DNA from 2 places in the Streptomyces sp. NPDC000134 genome. Region 1 is predicted to be linked to the other one. Evidence: predicted binding sites of a transcription regulator. Region 1 holds the regulator's gene; the other holds the start of a gene.

Region 1 (8,257 bases):
GTGCCCCTCGGTCACGGCCCGGTTGCTGGCCGCGTTGATCGCGTCCCGGCTCCGGTTGGTCAGCTCGGCGTCCACGTTCGGGTTCTCCTCCTAGCGACGGCGGTCGGCCACGTATCTCAGTGCTGACTCAATCAACGTACACAAACTTGAGTCTATTCCACTCAAGGCCGGGGCGGGAGTGCCGCTCGGTACGAGTTCGGCCCGGTACGGGTTCCCCGTGACGCGGTAGGTTCCCGGGTCATGACGCGACCGGACGAGCCGTACCTCGCCTTCTGGCGGGAGCGGCATCTGTGCATCCTGACCACGCTCCGCCCGGACGGCTCCCCGCACGTGGTGCCGGTGGGGGTCACCTACGACCCGGCGGCCGGGATCGCCCGGGTGATCACCGACCGGGCCAGCGCGAAGGCCCGGCACGTCGCGGCGGCCGGCGCCGCGGGCGCGCGGGTCGCGGTGTGCCAGGTGGACGGCGCGCGATGGGCGACCCTGGAGGGCCGGGCGGTCCTGCGGGACGAGCCGGAGGCGGTCGCGGAGGCGGAGCGGCGGTACACCGAGCGGTACCGGCCGCCGAGGCCGAATCCCACCCGCGTGGTGATCGAGATCGCGGTGGACCGGACGCTGGGACGCGGCTGAGAACGCTCTCGGGCGGCGGCCCGCACCGACTGTTTCCGGCCACTGATCGGGCCGGGCGATATCGGGAGAGTCCCGGAAAACTGCAGCGGCGTCACCGTGTTCAGGTCACGGTGACGCCGCTGCGGGGGGAAGCGCCTGAGCGATCTGTTACGACGGGGGAATCGCGTCAGGCACTGCGGGGGGTGGCTGAGATGGTCCGCACGTCGGACTCCTCCGGCGGTACGAGCCGGTGGTCCCGCTGGTCCAGGTTCACAAAGATCATTCCGTAACGGATGGCACACCGTACGGGCTGCGGCGCCCCCCGGGGCCGCCGCAGACACCGGTACGCCCGGACGTCTCCGTCCTCGTCCCGGGTGACGACGACCGGCTCACCGAAGACGGTCACCATCAACGAGTCACCACTGTGGGGGATGGCGGTGACCAGGTCGATGAAGTGCCAGCCGGAGCGGTAGGCGGTGGCCATCTCGCGGCGGAAGGAGCGGTCGTCGGGTGGAGTGGTCATCAGTCAGCCCCAAGTGCTGTCGTCTTCACCAGAGGAAGCAGGCTGAGCACCGCGGTCGTACACCGTGACCGTCGACTTGGTCATTCCCCAGGTGCTGTCCGCCGTCTTGTAGTCGCTTCCCCCACCCGCGAGGCCACTGACTGCGCCCATGGCCAGAACGGCGGAGAAGGCGGCAACAAGTACCGAGCGAAGCATTCTTGTGCGCATAGTCGGCTTCGTCCTCACTTGAAGGTCCCCTCGTTCCCCCGTCGAACAAGACGATGGCTCATTCGGGCACGTCATGGCCACACAATCGGTGCATCATGTTCCTGCATGTTCAGGACCCTGGGGGGTGGAGATTTGCCAACGAATCTGACTAAAGCATCACATCCCCATGCGATGTCCGAACTGTGCGAGGAGGGCAGCCGCCTCTACGCGACCGCTCTGCGGGCCGGCCGCATCGCCCGCGAGGACGTCGGGCCCGCCCCCTGCCTGATGGAGTTCGACCTGCTCCATCCCGACCCCGACGACCCGAGCTGGCTGCGGCCGGTGCCCCCGTCGGTGGCGCTCGCCCAGCGGCTGAACCCCATCGAGCGCGAGATCACCGAGCGCCGGCGGCTGTCCATCGCGATGGCCGAAGCGTTCGAGCCGTTCATGGCGCTCAGCGCCCAGGTCACCTCCCGGACCCACTCCATCTCCGTCCTGGAGGGGCTGGACCGCATCAACTCCGCGCTGGACCTGGCCACCGCCGAGTGCCGCTCGGAGATGCTCACCGTCCAGCCCAGCAGCCGCCGCCTGGAGCACACCCTCCTCCAGGGCCTGGAACGCGACCGGCCGCTGATCGACCGCGGTGTCCGGATCAGGACGCTCTACCAGCACACCGCCCGCTACAGCCCCGAGACCCTGGGGTACGTCTCCCAGTTCTCCGAGGGCAAGGTCGAGTACCGCACCATCGACGAGCTGGTCGAGCGCCTCATCATCTGCGACGAGACGGTCGCCTTCATCCCCACCCGGGACGACCGCCAGGTCGCCCTGGAACTGCGCCACCCCGGTGTCGTCCGGTACCTGATCAAGGTCTTCGAGTTCATGTGGGCCCGCGCGGTCCCGCTGAGCACCGGCGCCCCCTACGAGACCGCCCCCGACGGCATCACCGAGATCCAGCACTCCATCGCCAAGCTCCTGGTCGAGGGCCATGTCGACGAGGCCATCGCCCGGCGCCTGGGCATGAACGTGCGCACCTGCCGCGCCCACATAGCCAAGCTGGCCCAGGCCCTGGGCAGCGGCAGCCGCGCCCAGTTGGGCTACCTCATCGCCCAGTCGGGGCTCCTCGACAAGGGAGCCGCCCCGTGAACGCGCCCCCGCCCCACCGGGAGCACGGCATCGAGGACCTCTGCGCCGCCGGTACCTCGCTGTACGCCCGCGCCCTGGGCGAGGGCCGCCTGCGCCCCGAGGACACCGCCCAGGCGCCCTGCCTGCTCGACCTGGGGCTGCTCCGCCCGGCCGTGGACGCCCCGCACCTGTGGGAGCCGGTACCGCCCGCCCTGGCCCTGCACAGGCTGCTGCGCGCCTCCGGGCGGCGCATCGCCGAGGAACGGCGGCGCGAGGAGAAGCTGGCCGAGACCTTCGCCCCGCTGCTGCGCGAGGCCCGGGGCGGCCCCGCGGCCGGACACACCCCGACGCTCGGCGTCCTCAGCGGCAAGGAACGCATCGACCGGGCCATCGCCGAGGTGCTGGCCGAGGCCGGCGACGAACTCCTCACCATCCAGCCGCACGCCGGCCACATCGGCCCCCCGCCGCACGTCCACGAACCCGCGATCCGCCGCGACCAGGAGTTCCTCGACCGCGGTGGCCGGATTCGCACCCTCTACCAGCACACCCTGCGCTACGCCCCCACCGTCCTCGCCCGCTACGAACGGCTCACCGGCGACGTACAGGCCCGCACCCTGGACGAGATCACCGAGCGTCTGGTCCTCATCGACCGCACGGCCGCCTTCGTCCCCGCCAACGCCGAGCGCACGATGGCCCTGGAGGTCCGCCACCCGGCGCTGATCTCCTACTTCGCCACCACCTTCGAGCGGTTCTGGCGGCTGGCCACCCCCATGTACCCCCGGGCGGTGCGGCAGCCCACGCTGGGCGGCGTCACCCCCCGCCAGCGGGCCATCGCCGCCCTCCTGGTCGAGGGCCACACCGACGCCGTCATCGCCGACCGCCTCGGCATGAACGTCCGCACCGCCCGCGAGCACATCGCCAAGCTCGCCGCCACCCTCGGCAGCGAGAGCCGCGCCCAGTTGGGCTACCTCATCGCGCGCTCGGGGATTCTCGACCGGGAGAGCTGACCGGCGGCCCGTCCAGCCCCGCCTGCGCGATCCGCACGCCCAACTGGGTCCGGCTGGCCGCGCCCAGCGTCTCCGACAGCTTGGCGATGTGCGCCCGGCAGGTCCGCACGCTGATCCCCAGCCGCTCGGCGATCACCGCGTCCTGGTGCCCCTCCGCCAGCAGCGCCGCGATGGACCGCTCCCGGTGCGAGATGCCCTCGATGCCGGTGTCGGGCAGCGGCGCGGCCAGCGGGATCGCCAGCCGCCACAGCCGCTCGAAGACGGTCACGAGGTACCCGACCAGCGCCGGGTGGCGCAGCTCCAGGGCCATCGTGCGCTCGGCGTTGGCGGGGACGAACGCCACCGTGCGGTCGAACAGGATCAGCCGGTCGATCACCTCGTCCAGGGTGCGCGCCTCGACCGCGTCGCCCATCAGCTCCAGGTAGTTGAGCAGCCCCTGGCCGTGCCGGGCGACATGCGTGTAGAGGTCCCGCATCCGCACCCCGCGCCCGCGCAGCGCCAGCGCCCGGTGCAGGCCCTCGGTGAGTTCGTGCTCGCGCCGGATGCCGCCCGGCTGGACGGTGAGCACCTCCGTGGTGCACGCCTCGGTCGCCTCGTCCATCGCGGCCTGGATGCGGCCCAGCCCGTCCAGCACCCGGATCGCGGTGCCCTCCCCGGACGCCGGGGCCTGCCGCCGCGGCCCGCCGAGACCGGCGTACCGCTCGACGGCCGCCACAGCCGCCCCCACCCGCAGCCTGCTGGCGCTGACCTCCTCGTAGACCCCGCGCAGCAGTTGGGTCACGACCTCCTGCGGAGGGGTCGGCACCAGCCAGTCCATGTCGTCCGGATCGGGGTGCAGCAGGGCGAGTTCGAGCAGGCACGGCACCGGCTCGGCGTCCCGGCGCGGCACCCGGCCGCGCCGCACCGCCCGGGAGTACACCCGGTCCCCGGCCTCGCACAGCCGGTCGGCACCGTGTGGATGCTCCTCCGTCCCGTGCCCGGCCATCGCCCGTCCCACCCCCGCGTAACGCGTCTCGTGCAGCGCAACTATGCGCGGCCGGGACCGGGTCCGCAACACGGCCAGGGACGGCGGTTCAGCCGGTGAGGCCGATCTTCGCGCAGTCCGCCTGGTACTTGGCCGTGCAGATGTCGGAGACCTTGTGGATGCCGTCGGCGATGACGGTGTCCTTGATGTTGTCCTTGGTGAGCGCGGTCACCGACACCAACTGGGCCGGAATGTCCTTGTCGGTGGGGCTGTCGACCTTGTCGCCGGTGAGCGCGTCGAACTGGATGTCCCGGCCCTGCACCCGGGCCACGGCCATCTCGGCGGCGTTCTCGGCCTCCTGCGGGTAGGACTTGTACACGCTCATGTACTGCTCGCCGGAGACGATCCGCTGCACCGCCGCGAGGTCCGCGTCCTGGCCGGTGACCGGCGGCAGGTCGGTGACGCCGGCCGCCTTCAGCGCCTTGATGACGCCGCCGGCCATGCCGTCGTTGGCGGAGTAGACGCCGTCGATGCCGTCCGCGCCGAGCTTGCCGATCGCCTCGGCCATGTTGGCCTCGGCGTTCTCCGGCTTCCAGTCCTTGGTGTCGAACTGGGCGCCGATCTTCACGTTGCCGGCCAGCTCGGCCAGCGCCCCGGCCTTGAACTGCTTGGCGTTGGGGTCGGTGGGCGAGCCGTTCATCATGACGATCTGGGCGGCGGCGGATTCGCTGCCGAGGGCGTCCAGCAGGGTGCGGCCCTGGACCTCGCCGACCAGTTCGTTGTCGAAGGAGATGTACGCGTCGATGGGGCCCTCGGCCAGCCGGTCGTAGGCGATGACCGGGATGCCCGCGTCCTTGGCCTTCTCGACCCCGCCCGCGATGGCGTGCGAGTCGACCGCGTCCAGCACGATCACGTCGACCTTGTCGTCGATCATCTGCTGGAGCTGGTCCTCCTGCTTGCCCGCGCTCGCCTCGGCGTTGGCGTACGTGACCTTGCCCTGGTTCTTGGTGAGCGAGGCGATCTTCTTCTTGAAGATCGGGGCGTCGAACTGCTCGTAACGCGTGTTCTCCTTCTCCGGCAGCAGCAGACCCACCGTCAGGTCGTTGCCCTTGGTCGGGCTCGCGCCGTCGCTGCTGCTCGACGCCCCCAGCGCCCCGCAGGCCGCCAGTGAGAGGGTCATCGTGGACGCGGCCACGGATATGGCGATACGACGCATACAGCAGCTCACTTCTGGTGTCTTCCGGACGCGGGGGCCGCATTGCGACCCAGGTGACTGAAAAGCCAACGCGTCAGCGCACTACGGCGTCAAGCGGAACCACTTAACGAGATGGCAACACCACGCTCCGCGATCGCTGTGAAGACGGAGCGGAATCGCCTCCAGGGCGCCTTCACATCCCGCGCACCGGGTGGTCATGCGCGCGGGCCCGGCGGTCCACGTCCGAACCACCGGGCCCCGCGTCACGTCTGGCCTGCCGTCAGTCCGGCGACTGCGACCGCTTGGGCCGCCACACCACCAGCGCGCTGGTCTGCTGAACCTCCTGGTAGGGCACCAGGTCACGGCGGTACGAGGCGTGCACCGCCGCCTCCCGCTGGCGCATCGTCGCCGCCGCGCCGTCGAGCGCGGCCTCCAGCTCCGCCACCCGGGACTGGAGCGCGGCGACCTGGTTCTCCAGTTCGATGATGCGCTTGATCCCGGCCAGGTTGATGCCCTCGTCCTGGGACAACTGCTGCACCTGGCGGAGCAGTTCGATGTCCCGGGCCGAGTAGCGCCGGCCCCGGCCGGCCGTACGGTCCGGGGAGACCAGGCCGAGCCGGTCGTACTGGCGCAGGGTCTGCGGGTGCAGGCCGGAGAGCTGGGCCGCCACCGAGATGACGTAGACCGGGGTCTCCTCGGTCAGTTCATACGGGTTGCGTCGACGGCCGTCCATCTGATCAAGCTCCCTTCGCGGCCTGGAACAGCTCCGCCCGCGGGTCCTCCCCCGCGGTCGCCTCGCGATACGCCTCCAGCGCGTCACGAGCCTTCCCCGTCACGTCCTTCGGAACACTCACCTCGACGGTGACCAGCAGATCGCCGCGGGTGCCGTCCTTGCGGACCGCGCCCTTGCCGCGGGCCCGCATGGTCCGCCCGTTGGGCGTGCCGGCCGGCAGCTTCAGCGTGACGGGCGGTCCGCCCAGGGTCGGGACCCGCACCTCGCCGCCGAGCGCCGCCTCGGTGTACGTCACCGGCACGGTGATGGTGAGGTTGTCGCCCTTGCGGCCGAAGACGGGGTGATCCTTGACGTGCACCACCACGTACAGGTCGCCCGCCGGGCCGCCCCGCTCGCCCGGCGCGCCCTTGCCGCGCAGCCGGATGCGCTGGCCGTCCTGCACCCCCGCGGGGATGCGGACCTGCATCGTCCGCGAGGACTTGGCGCGGCCGGAGCCCTTGCAGACCTCGCAGGGCTCCTCGGCGATCAGGCCCCGGCCCTTGCAGTCCGGGCAGGGGTCGGTCAGCGAGAAGCCGCCGCCCGAGCCGCGGGCGACCTGCCCGGTGCCGACGCAGGTCGGGCAGACCCGCGGCGTGCCGTTCTTGTCGCCGGTGCCCGAACACGCCTTGCAGGGCGCCTGCGAGGACATCCTGAGCGGCACCGTCGCGCCCTCGATGGCCTCGGTGAAGCTCAGTGTGACCTCGGACTCGACGTCCTGGCCGCGCCTGGGCTGGGTGCGCGGCCCGGCGCCGCCGCGGTTGAACAGGCCCCCGAAGACGTCACCGAGTCCGCCGCCGAAGCCGCCGGCTCCCTGGCCGCCGCCCGGGGCGCCGCCGCCGAAGAGGTCGCCCAGGTCGAAGTTGAAGGTGCCGCCGCCCGCGCCCGGCCCGGGGCGGAACCCCCCGTTGCCGAACAGCGCGCGGGCGTCGTCGTACTCCTTGCGCTTCTTGGGGTCGCCGAGGACGTCGTTCGCCTCGGAGATCTCCTTGAACCGCTCCTCCGCCTTGGCGTTGCCCTTGTTGGCGTCCGGGTGGAACTCGCGGGCGAGCTTCCGGTACGCCTTCTTGATCTCGGCCTCGGTGGCGTCCTTGGGGACGCCGAGGACCTTGTAGTAGTCCTTCTCGATGAAGTCCTTGGTGCTCATCCCCGACGTCCCTCCTTCCTGCTGACTGCAAGCTCAGCCCTCGTCCGGGCCACCGCTCTCCTTGTCGTCGGCCGCCGCTTCGCCGCTCTCCTCGGCCGGCTTGACGGTCTGCGCCCCCGGCTGGGGCTCGGCCACGGCCACCCGCGCGGGGCGGATGGTGCGTTCGCCGAACCGGTACCCGGGCTGCAGGATCGCCACGCAGGTCGTCTCGGTGACGTCCGGCGCGTAACTGTGCATCAGGGCCTCGTGGATGGTCGGGTCGAAGGGCTCGCCCTCCTTGCCGAACTGCTGAAGGCCCATCTTGGCCGCGACGGTCTCCAGCGACTCCGCGACGGACTTGAAGCCGCCGACCAGTTCGCCGTGTTCCCGGGCGCGGCCGATGTCGTCGAGCACCGGGAGCAGCTCGGTCAGGAGGTTCGCGATGGCGATCTCCTTGACCGCGGCCCGGTCCCGCTCGACCCGCCGGCGGTAGTTCTGGTACTCGGCCTGGAGCCGCTGGAGGTCCGCCGTGCGCTCGGTGAGCGCGGTGCGTGCCTGGTCCAACTGGGCCACCAGACCCGCGTCCTGGCTCGCGTCCCCGGCCGGGGCCGCCTCCGCCTCCGAGGAGGGGGCGGCGGCCTGCGGCTCGGCGTCGTCGGTGTTGGCGCCGGAGGGGACGTCGGGCTTCTCCTCAAAACCCGGGGTCTCCTCCGTCACGCGGCACCGTCCTTGCGCTCGTCGTCGACGATCTCGGCG
Region 2 (8,257 bases), on a different contig from region 1:
CGCCGTCGGGACCCTGCTCGCCGTCTTCTCCCTGCTGCTGACCTGGCCGTCGTCGGCCGCCGACACCCCCGCCCGCGGCTCCGCCCACATGGGCATGGGCGTCCTAGAGCACGACGGGCGGCAGGGCACGCCCGTCCCCGGCGACGCCACCCAGACCGAGGGCGTCGACGTCTCCAGCCACCAGGGCAACGTCGCCTGGTCGACCCTGTGGAACAGCGGGGTCCGATGGGCCTACGCGAAGGCCACCGAGGGCACCTACTACACCAATCCCTACTTCGCCCAGCAGTACAACGGCTCGTACAACGTGGGCATGATCCGCGGCGCGTACCACTTCGCGACCCCGGACACCACCAGCGGCGCCACCCAGGCCAACTACTTCGTCGACCACGGCGGAGCCTGGTCCCGCGACGGCCGGACGCTGCCGGGCGCCCTCGACATCGAGTGGAACCCGTACGGGGCCTCCTGCTACGGCAAGACCCAGAGCCAGATGGTGAGCTGGGTCCGTGACTTCCTGACCACCTACAAGGCCCGCACCGGCCGGGACGCCGTCATCTACACGGCCACCAGTTGGTGGACGGAGTGCACCGGCAACTACGGCGGTTTCGCCACCGCCAACCCGCTGTGGATCGCCCGCTACGCCGCCACGGTGGGCACGCTGCCCGCGGGCTGGTCGTACTACACGATGTGGCAGTACACCTCCTCCGGACCGACCGTCGGTGACCACAACCGGTTCAACGGCGCCCTGGACCGGGTCGTGGCGCTCGCCAACGGCTGACCCGCTCGCGTACGGCGAGGGCCCGGACCTCCCTCACGGGACCCGGGCCCTCGCTCTCGTCCGGCCGCGTCCGTCACGCCGCGACCGGAACCTCCTTCGGCGCCGCCCCGCTGGTGGCGGGGGCGAGGGCCAGTTCCAGGACCTGGCGGACGTCGGTGACGGTGTGGACGTCGAGCTTGTCCAGCACCTCCGCCGGGACGTCGTCCAGGTCGGGCTCGTTGCGCTTGGGGATGATCACCGTGGTGACGCCCGCCCGGTGCGCCGCGAGCAGCTTCTGCTTCACCCCGCCGATCGGCAGCACCCGGCCGGTCAGCGACACCTCACCGGTCATCGCCACGTCGGTGCGCACCAGCCGGCCCGACAGCAGCGAGGCCAGCGCCGTCGTCATGGTGATGCCGGCGCTCGGGCCGTCCTTGGGGACCGCGCCCGCCGGGAAGTGGATGTGCACGCCCCGGTCCTTCAGATCGGCGACCGGAAGTTCCAGTTCGGCGCCGTGCGAGCGCAGGAAGCTCAGCGCGATCTGCGCGGACTCCTTCATCACGTCGCCGAGCTGACCGGTCAGGGTCAGCCCCGCCCCGCCCGTCTCCGGGTCGGCCAGCGACGCCTCGACGTACAGCACGTCGCCGCCCGCTCCGGTGACCGCCAGGCCGGTGGCCACGCCCGGCACCGAGGTGCGCCGCTGAGCCGGGTCCTGGGCGGACTCCGGCACGTGGTGCGGCCGGCCGATCAGGTCCCGCAGGTCGTCGGCGCCCACGGTGAACGGCAGCTCCCGCTCGCCCAGTTCGTGCCGGGCCGCCACCTTGCGCAGCAGCCGGGCGATCGACCGCTCCAGGGTGCGCACCCCGGCCTCGCGGGTGTACTCGCCGGCCAGCTTGCGCAGCGCGTCCTCCGCCAGGACGACCTCGTCCTCGCCCAGGCCGGCCCGCTCCAGTTGGCGCGGGAGCAGGTGGTCGCGGGCGATGACGACCTTCTCGTCCTCGGTGTAGCCGTCCAGGCGGACCAGCTCCATGCGGTCGAGCAGGGCCTCCGGGATGGCCTCCAGGACGTTGGCGGTGGCGAGGAAGACCACGTCGGAGAGGTCCAGCTCGACCTCCAGGTAGTGGTCGCGGAAGGTGTGGTTCTGGGCCGGGTCCAGCACCTCCAGCAGGGCCGCCGCGGGGTCGCCGCGGAAGTCCGAGCCGACCTTGTCGATCTCGTCGAGCAGCACGACCGGGTTCATCGAGCCGGCTTCCTTGACCGCGCGGACGATCCGGCCGGGCAGCGCGCCGACGTACGTACGGCGGTGGCCGCGGATCTCCGCCTCGTCGCGGACGCCGCCGAGGGCGACCCGGACGAACTTGCGGCCCATGGCGTGGGCGACGGACTCGCCGAGGCTGGTCTTGCCGACGCCGGGCGGGCCGACCAGGGCGAGCACCGCGCCGCCGCGCCGGCCGCCGACCACGCCCAGACCGCGCTCGGCCCGGCGCTTGCGGACGGCCAGGTACTCGGTGATCCGCTCCTTCACGTCCTCCAGGCCCGCGTGCTCGGCGTCCAGGACGGCCTTGGCGCCCTGGATGTCGTAGCGGTCCTCGGTCCGCTCGTTCCACGGCAGTTCCAGGACGGTGTCGAGCCAGGTGCGTATCCAGGAGCCCTCGGGGGACTGGTCGCTGGCCCGCTCCAGCTTGTCGACCTCCTTGAGCGCGGCCTCGCGGACCTTCTCGGGCAGGTCGGCGGCCTCCACCCGGGCGCGGTAGTCGTCGGACTCCTCGCCCTCCTGCTCGCCGTTCAGCTCGCGCAGTTCCTTGCGGACGGCCTCCAGTTGGCGGCGGAGCAGGAACTCCCGCTGCTGCTTGTCGACGCCCTCCTGGACGTCCTTGGCGATGGTCTCGGCCACGTCCTGCTCGGCGAGGTGGTCGCGCAACTGCTGGGCGGCGAGCTTCAGGCGGGCGACCGGGTCGGCGGTCTCCAGCAGCTCGACCTTCTGGTCGGTGGTCAGGAACGGCGAGTAGCCGGAGTTGTCGGCGAGGGCGGAGACGTCGTCGATGGCCTGCACGCGGTCCACGACCTGCCAGGCGCCGCGCTTCTTCAGCCAGGCGGTGGCGAGCGCCTTGTACTCCTTCACCAGTTCGGCGACGTGACCGGGCAGCGGGTCGGGCACGCTCTCGTCGACGCGGGTGCCCTCGACCCACAGGGCCGCGCCCGGCCCGGTGGTCCCGGCGCCGATCCTCACCCGGGCCCGGCCGCGGATCAGGGCCCCCGGGTCGCCGTCGGCCAGCCGGCCGACCTGCTCGACCGTGCCGAGCACGCCGGTGCCCGGGTACGAGCCGTCGATGCGCGGCACCAGCAGGACCTTCGGCTTGCCCGGTTCGCTGCGGGCGGCAGCCTGGGCGGCCTCCACCGCGGCCCGCACCTCGGAGTCGCTCAGGTCGAGGGGGACCACCATCCCGGGCAGCACGACCTCGTCGTCGAGCGGCAGCACGGGCAGGGTGAGCGGTGTGAACGGCGTGGACTCAGCAGCCATGATCTCCCCTTAGGCAGTCAAGTTGAGTTATGCCGACTCAATGCTCGGGGAGCGGCGATTGTTCCCCCACCCGCGTTCGCTCTGGGCGATCAGGCGTCCCGGCGGCACCGCGCGTTCCCTCAGCGGTCACCGGGCCCCCGTGATTCCGCCACCCGCCGGCCGGCCGGCTGCCAGGATGAGCGCATGTCCGCCGGCTACGAAGTTCCCGAAGTCCTGGACCGTCGCGAGGGCCCCTACGGCGAGGTCGTGCTGCGCCGGCACGGCGGGCTGCTCCAGATCATCGCCAACGGCTGCTTCCTCATGGACACCTCCGACGGCCGCTCCGAGCGCCGGCTCGTCGACGCGGCGCTCGCCGCGCTGCCGGCGCCCGCCGTCCGCCCCGGCCCGCACGTCCTGATCGGCGGTCTGGGCGTCGGCTTCTCCCTCGCCCGTGCGGCCGCGAATTCGCGCTGGGGACGGATCACGGTGGTCGAGCGCGAGCCCGCCGTCATCGGCTGGCACCGCGCCGGGCCGCTGGCCGCGCTGACCCGCCGGGCGCTGGACGACCCCCGCACACAGATCGTGGAAGCCGATCTCGTCGACTTCGTCAATGAGACTTCCGCCACGTTCGACGCGCTCTGCCTGGACATCGACAACGGCCCCGGCTGGACCGTCACCGAGGGCAACGAAAGCCTCTACGCACCGGCCGGACTCGCGGGCTGCGCACGGGTGTTGAGACCCGGCGGGGTGCTCGCCGTATGGTCCGCGCGACCCTCGCCGGAATTCGAAGAAACCTTGTGTAATGCCGGGTTCCAGCAGGTGCGTACCGAAGAGATCCCCGTTGCCCGGGGCGTTCCGGACGTCGTGCACCTCGGCGTCCGGCCTGGATAGCGATGGCCCGGTGACTCCCCGTACGCTGCTGCTCTGACGCCGATCATTCAAGCGTCAATCGCAGTCATGGGATCACCCCACGGATTCCGGAAAGCACACCTCAGGGGCGGGCGATGGAGCAGACACACACCTCCCACAACGGCACGACGACGGCTGCCCCGGGCGCGCAGCGCCGGGTGCTGGTGGTCGAGGACGACCAGACGATCGTGGACGCCATCGCGACCCGCCTGCGCGCCGAGGGATTCCTGGTGCAAACGGCGGGCGACGGTCCGTCCGCCGTCGACACGGCCGAGGCATGGCAGCCCGACCTGCTGATCCTCGACATCATGCTGCCCGGCTTCGACGGCCTGGAGGTCTGCCGCCGGGTGCAGGCCCAGCGCCCGGTGCCGGTGCTGATGCTCACCGCACGCGACGACGAGACGGACCTGCTGGTCGGGCTCGGCGTCGGCGCCGACGACTACATGACCAAGCCGTTCTCGATGCGCGAGCTGGCCGCGCGGGTGCACGTGCTGCTGCGCCGTGTGGAGCGGGCCGCGCTGGCCGCCACCACCCCGCGCAGCGGCATCCTGCGCCTGGGCGAGCTGGAGATCGACCACGCGCAGCGCAGGGTGCGGGTGCGCAGCGAGGACGTCCACCTCACGCCCACCGAGTTCGACCTGCTGGTGTGCCTGGCCAACACCCCGCGTGCGGTGCTCTCCCGCGAGCAGTTGCTGGCGGAGGTGTGGGACTGGGCGGACGCCTCCGGCACCCGCACCGTCGACAGCCACATCAAGGCGCTGCGGCGGAAGATCGGCGCCGAGCGCATCCGCACCGTGCACGGCGTGGGCTACGCGCTGGAGACGCCGACGCCATGAGCGGCGGACGGGAAGCCGCACGGAGGAGCCCCGGGCAGCCCTGGGGCGGCGTACGCCCGTTCTCGATCAAGACCAAGCTGGGCGCCCTGGTCGTCATCTCGGTGCTCATCACCACGGGCCTGCTGATCATCGCCGCGCGCACCGAGACCGAGCTGCGGTTCATCACGGTCTTCTCGATGATCGCCACGCTGCTGATCACCCAGTTCGTGGCCCACTCGCTGACCGCCCCGCTGGACGAGATGAACGCCGTGGCCCGGTCCATCTCGCACGGCGACTACACCCGCCGGGTCAGCGAGAACCGCCGCGACGAGCTGGGCGACCTCGCCCAGACCATCAACCGGATGGCCGACGACCTGGAGGCCCAGGACCGCCAGCGCAAGGAGCTGGTGGCGAACGTCTCGCACGAGCTGCGCACCCCCATCGCGGGCCTGCGCGCGGTGCTGGAGAACATCGTCGACGGCGTCACCGAGGCCGACCCCGAGACCATGCGGACCGCCCTCGGGCAGACCGAGCGGCTCGGCCGGCTGGTGGAGACCCTGCTGGACCTCTCCCGGCTGGACAACGGCGTGGTGCCGCTGCGCGCCCGGCGCTTCGAGGTGTGGCCGTACCTGTCCGGGGTGCTCAAGGAGGCCAACATGGTCGCCTCGGCCCGCGCGGGCATCGCCTCCGGCTCCGGCAGCCACACCCGCACCGACGTGCACCTGGCGCTGGACGTCTTCCCCACCGACCTGACCGCGCACGCCGACCCCGAGCGCATCCACCAGGTGGTCGCCAACCTCATCGACAACGCGGTCAAGCACAGCCCCCCGCACGGCCGGGTGACGGTCCGGGCCCGGCGCGGGGACGAGCCGGACTCCCTGGAGCTGGAAGTGATCGACGAGGGGCCCGGCATACCGCGCTCGGAGTGGCACCGGGTCTTCGAGCGGTTCAACCGGGGCGCGGTGACCCGGCCGCACGGTCCCGGCAGCGACGGCGGCACCGGGCTGGGCCTGGCGATCGCCCGCTGGGCGGTGGACCTGCACGGTGGCCGGATCGGCGTGGCCGAATCCGAGCGGGGCTGCCGCATCCTTGTCACTCTTCCGGGCCTGTCATCAACGACCGGTTGACGTACAGTGCGCACCGGAACCACAAGATCCACGGGAGTCCGCGCTGGCGGACACGTGTGACCGGGCCAAGGCCCGCGCCCCTGGGGCGCCGCGGCCGGCCGCCCCCTTCCCCGACGACCCGGAACCCCGCTTGTTTCCCGCCATTTCCAGCGGCGAAACACGCGCCGAGATGTGACTTACGCGACGATGAACGGGCCCGGCCTGACCTTCTCGCTCTTGGAGGCGTAGCCTTAATTCCCGCTGTCCATCACCTTGTGAAGCGGAAGAGGGCGGTTGCCGCCGTGTCGCCACAGTCCCCCAGTAACTCGAGCATCTCGACCGACACCGACCAAGCGGGGAAGAACCCCGCAGCGGCCTTCGGTGCCAATGAGTGGCTCGTCGACGAGATCTATCAGCAGTACCTCCAGGACCCCAATTCGGTGGACCGAGCCTGGTGGGACTTCTTCGCCGACTACAAGCCGGGGGCGCCCGCCCCCCAGGCCCCGTCGGGCGCCGCGGCCGCCGGGGCCGCGGAGACCACCAGCACGGCTCGGCCCGCCCCCGCTCCCCAGGCCGCCGAGGCGCCCGCCCAGGCCCCGGCCCCGGCCGCCCCGGCGCAGCCCGCCCCGGCACCGGCTCAGCCCGCCCAGCCGACCGCGCAGCCCGCCGCCAAGGCCGCTCCCGCCGCCCCGGCGGCGAAGCCCGCCGCCGCCAAGCCGGCCGCCGCCGCGAAGCCGCAGCCGAAGGCCGAGCCGGCCCAGGGCTCCGCCGAGGGCCCCGAGCTGGTCACCCTGCGCGGCCCGGCCGCCGCGGTCGCCAAGAACATGGACGCCTCGCTGGAGATGCCCACCGCCACGTCCGTGCGCGCCGTCCCGGTGAAGCTGCTGTTCGACAACCGCATCGTCATCAACAACCACCTCAAGCGCGCCCGCGGCGGGAAGATCTCCTTCACCCACCTCATCGGGTACGCGATGGTGCAGGCCATCAAGGCCATGCCGTCGATGAACTGGTCCTTCCAGGTCAAGGACGGCAAGCCGACCCTGGTCAAGCCGGACCACGTCAACCTCGGTCTCGCCATCGACCTGGTCAAGCCCAACGGCGACCGCCAGCTCGTCGTCGCGGCGATCAAGAAGGCCGAGACGCTGAACTTCTTCGAGTTCTGGCAGGCCTACGAGGACATCGTCCGCCGCGCCCGCGAGAACAAGCTGACGATGGCCGACTTCACCGGCGTCACGGTCTCCCTGACCAACCCCGGCGGCCTCGGCACCGTCCACTCCGTGCCGCGGCTGATGCCCGGCCAGTCGGTCATCATGGGCGTCGGCTCCATGGACTACCCGGCCGAGTTCCAGGGCACCTCCCAGGACACCCTGAACAAGCTGGGCATCTCCAAGGTCATGACGCTGACGTCGACCTACGACCACCGCGTCATCCAGGGCGCCGCGTCCGGCGAGTTCCTCCGCCAGGTCGCCAACCTGCTGCTCGGCGAGAACGACTTCTACGACGAGATCTTCGAGGCGCTGCGCATCCCCTACGAGCCGGTCCGCTGGCTCAAGGACATCGACGCCTCGCACGACGACGACGTCACCAAGGCCGCGCGGGTCTTCGAGCTGATCCACTCCTACCGGGTCCGCGGCCACGTCATGGCCGACACCGACCCGCTGGAGTACCGCCAGCGCAAGCACCCCGACCTGGACATCATCGAGCACGGCCTCACCCTGTGGGACCTGGAGCGCGAATTCGCCGTCGGCGGCTTCGCCGGCAAGTCGATGATGAAGCTCCGCGACATCCTCGGCGTGCTCCGCGACTCGTACTGCCGCACCACCGGCATCGAGTTCATGCACATCCAGGACCCCAAGCAGCGCAAGTGGATTCAGGACCGGGTGGAGCGCTCGCACTCCAAGCCGGAGCGCGAGGAGCAGTTGCGCATCCTGCGCCGGCTGAACGCGGCGGAGGCGTTCGAGACCTTCCTGCAGACCAAGTACGTCGGCCAGAAGCGGTTCTCGCTGGAGGGCGGCGAGTCCGTCATCCCGCTGCTCGACGCGGTGCTGGACTCGGCCGCCGAGTCCCGCCTGGACGAGGTCGTCGTCGGCATGGCCCACCGCGGCCGGCTGAACGTGCTCGCCAACATCGTCGGCAAGTCGTACGCGCAGATCTTCCGCGAGTTCGAGGGCAA

The links. Region 1 encodes HspR, which represses chaperone genes until heat shock. Its sites were predicted from a motif close to TTGAGNNNNNNNNNCTCAA; they were not measured.
Region 2: the regulator HspR is predicted to act here: its motif matches at 3,298-3,316, upstream of lon (endopeptidase La).

What each region holds. Positions count from the first base shown of each region.
Region 1 is NZ_JBIAZN010000012.1:47,605-55,861, forward strand. It holds gene clpB (ATP-dependent chaperone ClpB) at 1-75, opposite strand, end outside; gene ACFY32_RS19305 (TIGR03618 family F420-dependent PPOX class oxidoreductase) at 241-630, shown strand; gene ACFY32_RS19310 (hypothetical protein) at 797-1,132, opposite strand; gene ACFY32_RS19315 (helix-turn-helix transcriptional regulator) at 1,511-2,461, shown strand; gene ACFY32_RS19320 (helix-turn-helix transcriptional regulator) at 2,458-3,447, shown strand; gene ACFY32_RS19325 (helix-turn-helix transcriptional regulator) at 3,410-4,432, opposite strand; gene ACFY32_RS19330 (substrate-binding domain-containing protein) at 4,521-5,627, opposite strand; gene ACFY32_RS19335 (heat shock protein transcriptional repressor HspR) at 5,887-6,339, opposite strand; gene dnaJ (molecular chaperone DnaJ) at 6,344-7,522, opposite strand; gene grpE (nucleotide exchange factor GrpE) at 7,556-8,218, opposite strand; gene dnaK (molecular chaperone DnaK) at 8,215-8,257, opposite strand, start outside.
Region 2 is NZ_JBIAZN010000006.1:222,255-230,511, reverse strand. It holds gene ACFY32_RS11690 (lysozyme) at 1-775, shown strand, start outside; gene lon (endopeptidase La) at 849-3,275, opposite strand; gene ACFY32_RS11680 (spermidine synthase) at 3,459-4,145, shown strand; gene ACFY32_RS11675 (response regulator transcription factor) at 4,259-4,999, shown strand; gene ACFY32_RS11670 (ATP-binding protein) at 4,996-6,105, shown strand; gene ACFY32_RS11665 (multifunctional oxoglutarate decarboxylase/oxoglutarate dehydrogenase thiamine pyrophosphate-binding subunit/dihydrolipoyllysine-residue succinyltransferase subunit) at 6,387-8,257, shown strand, end outside.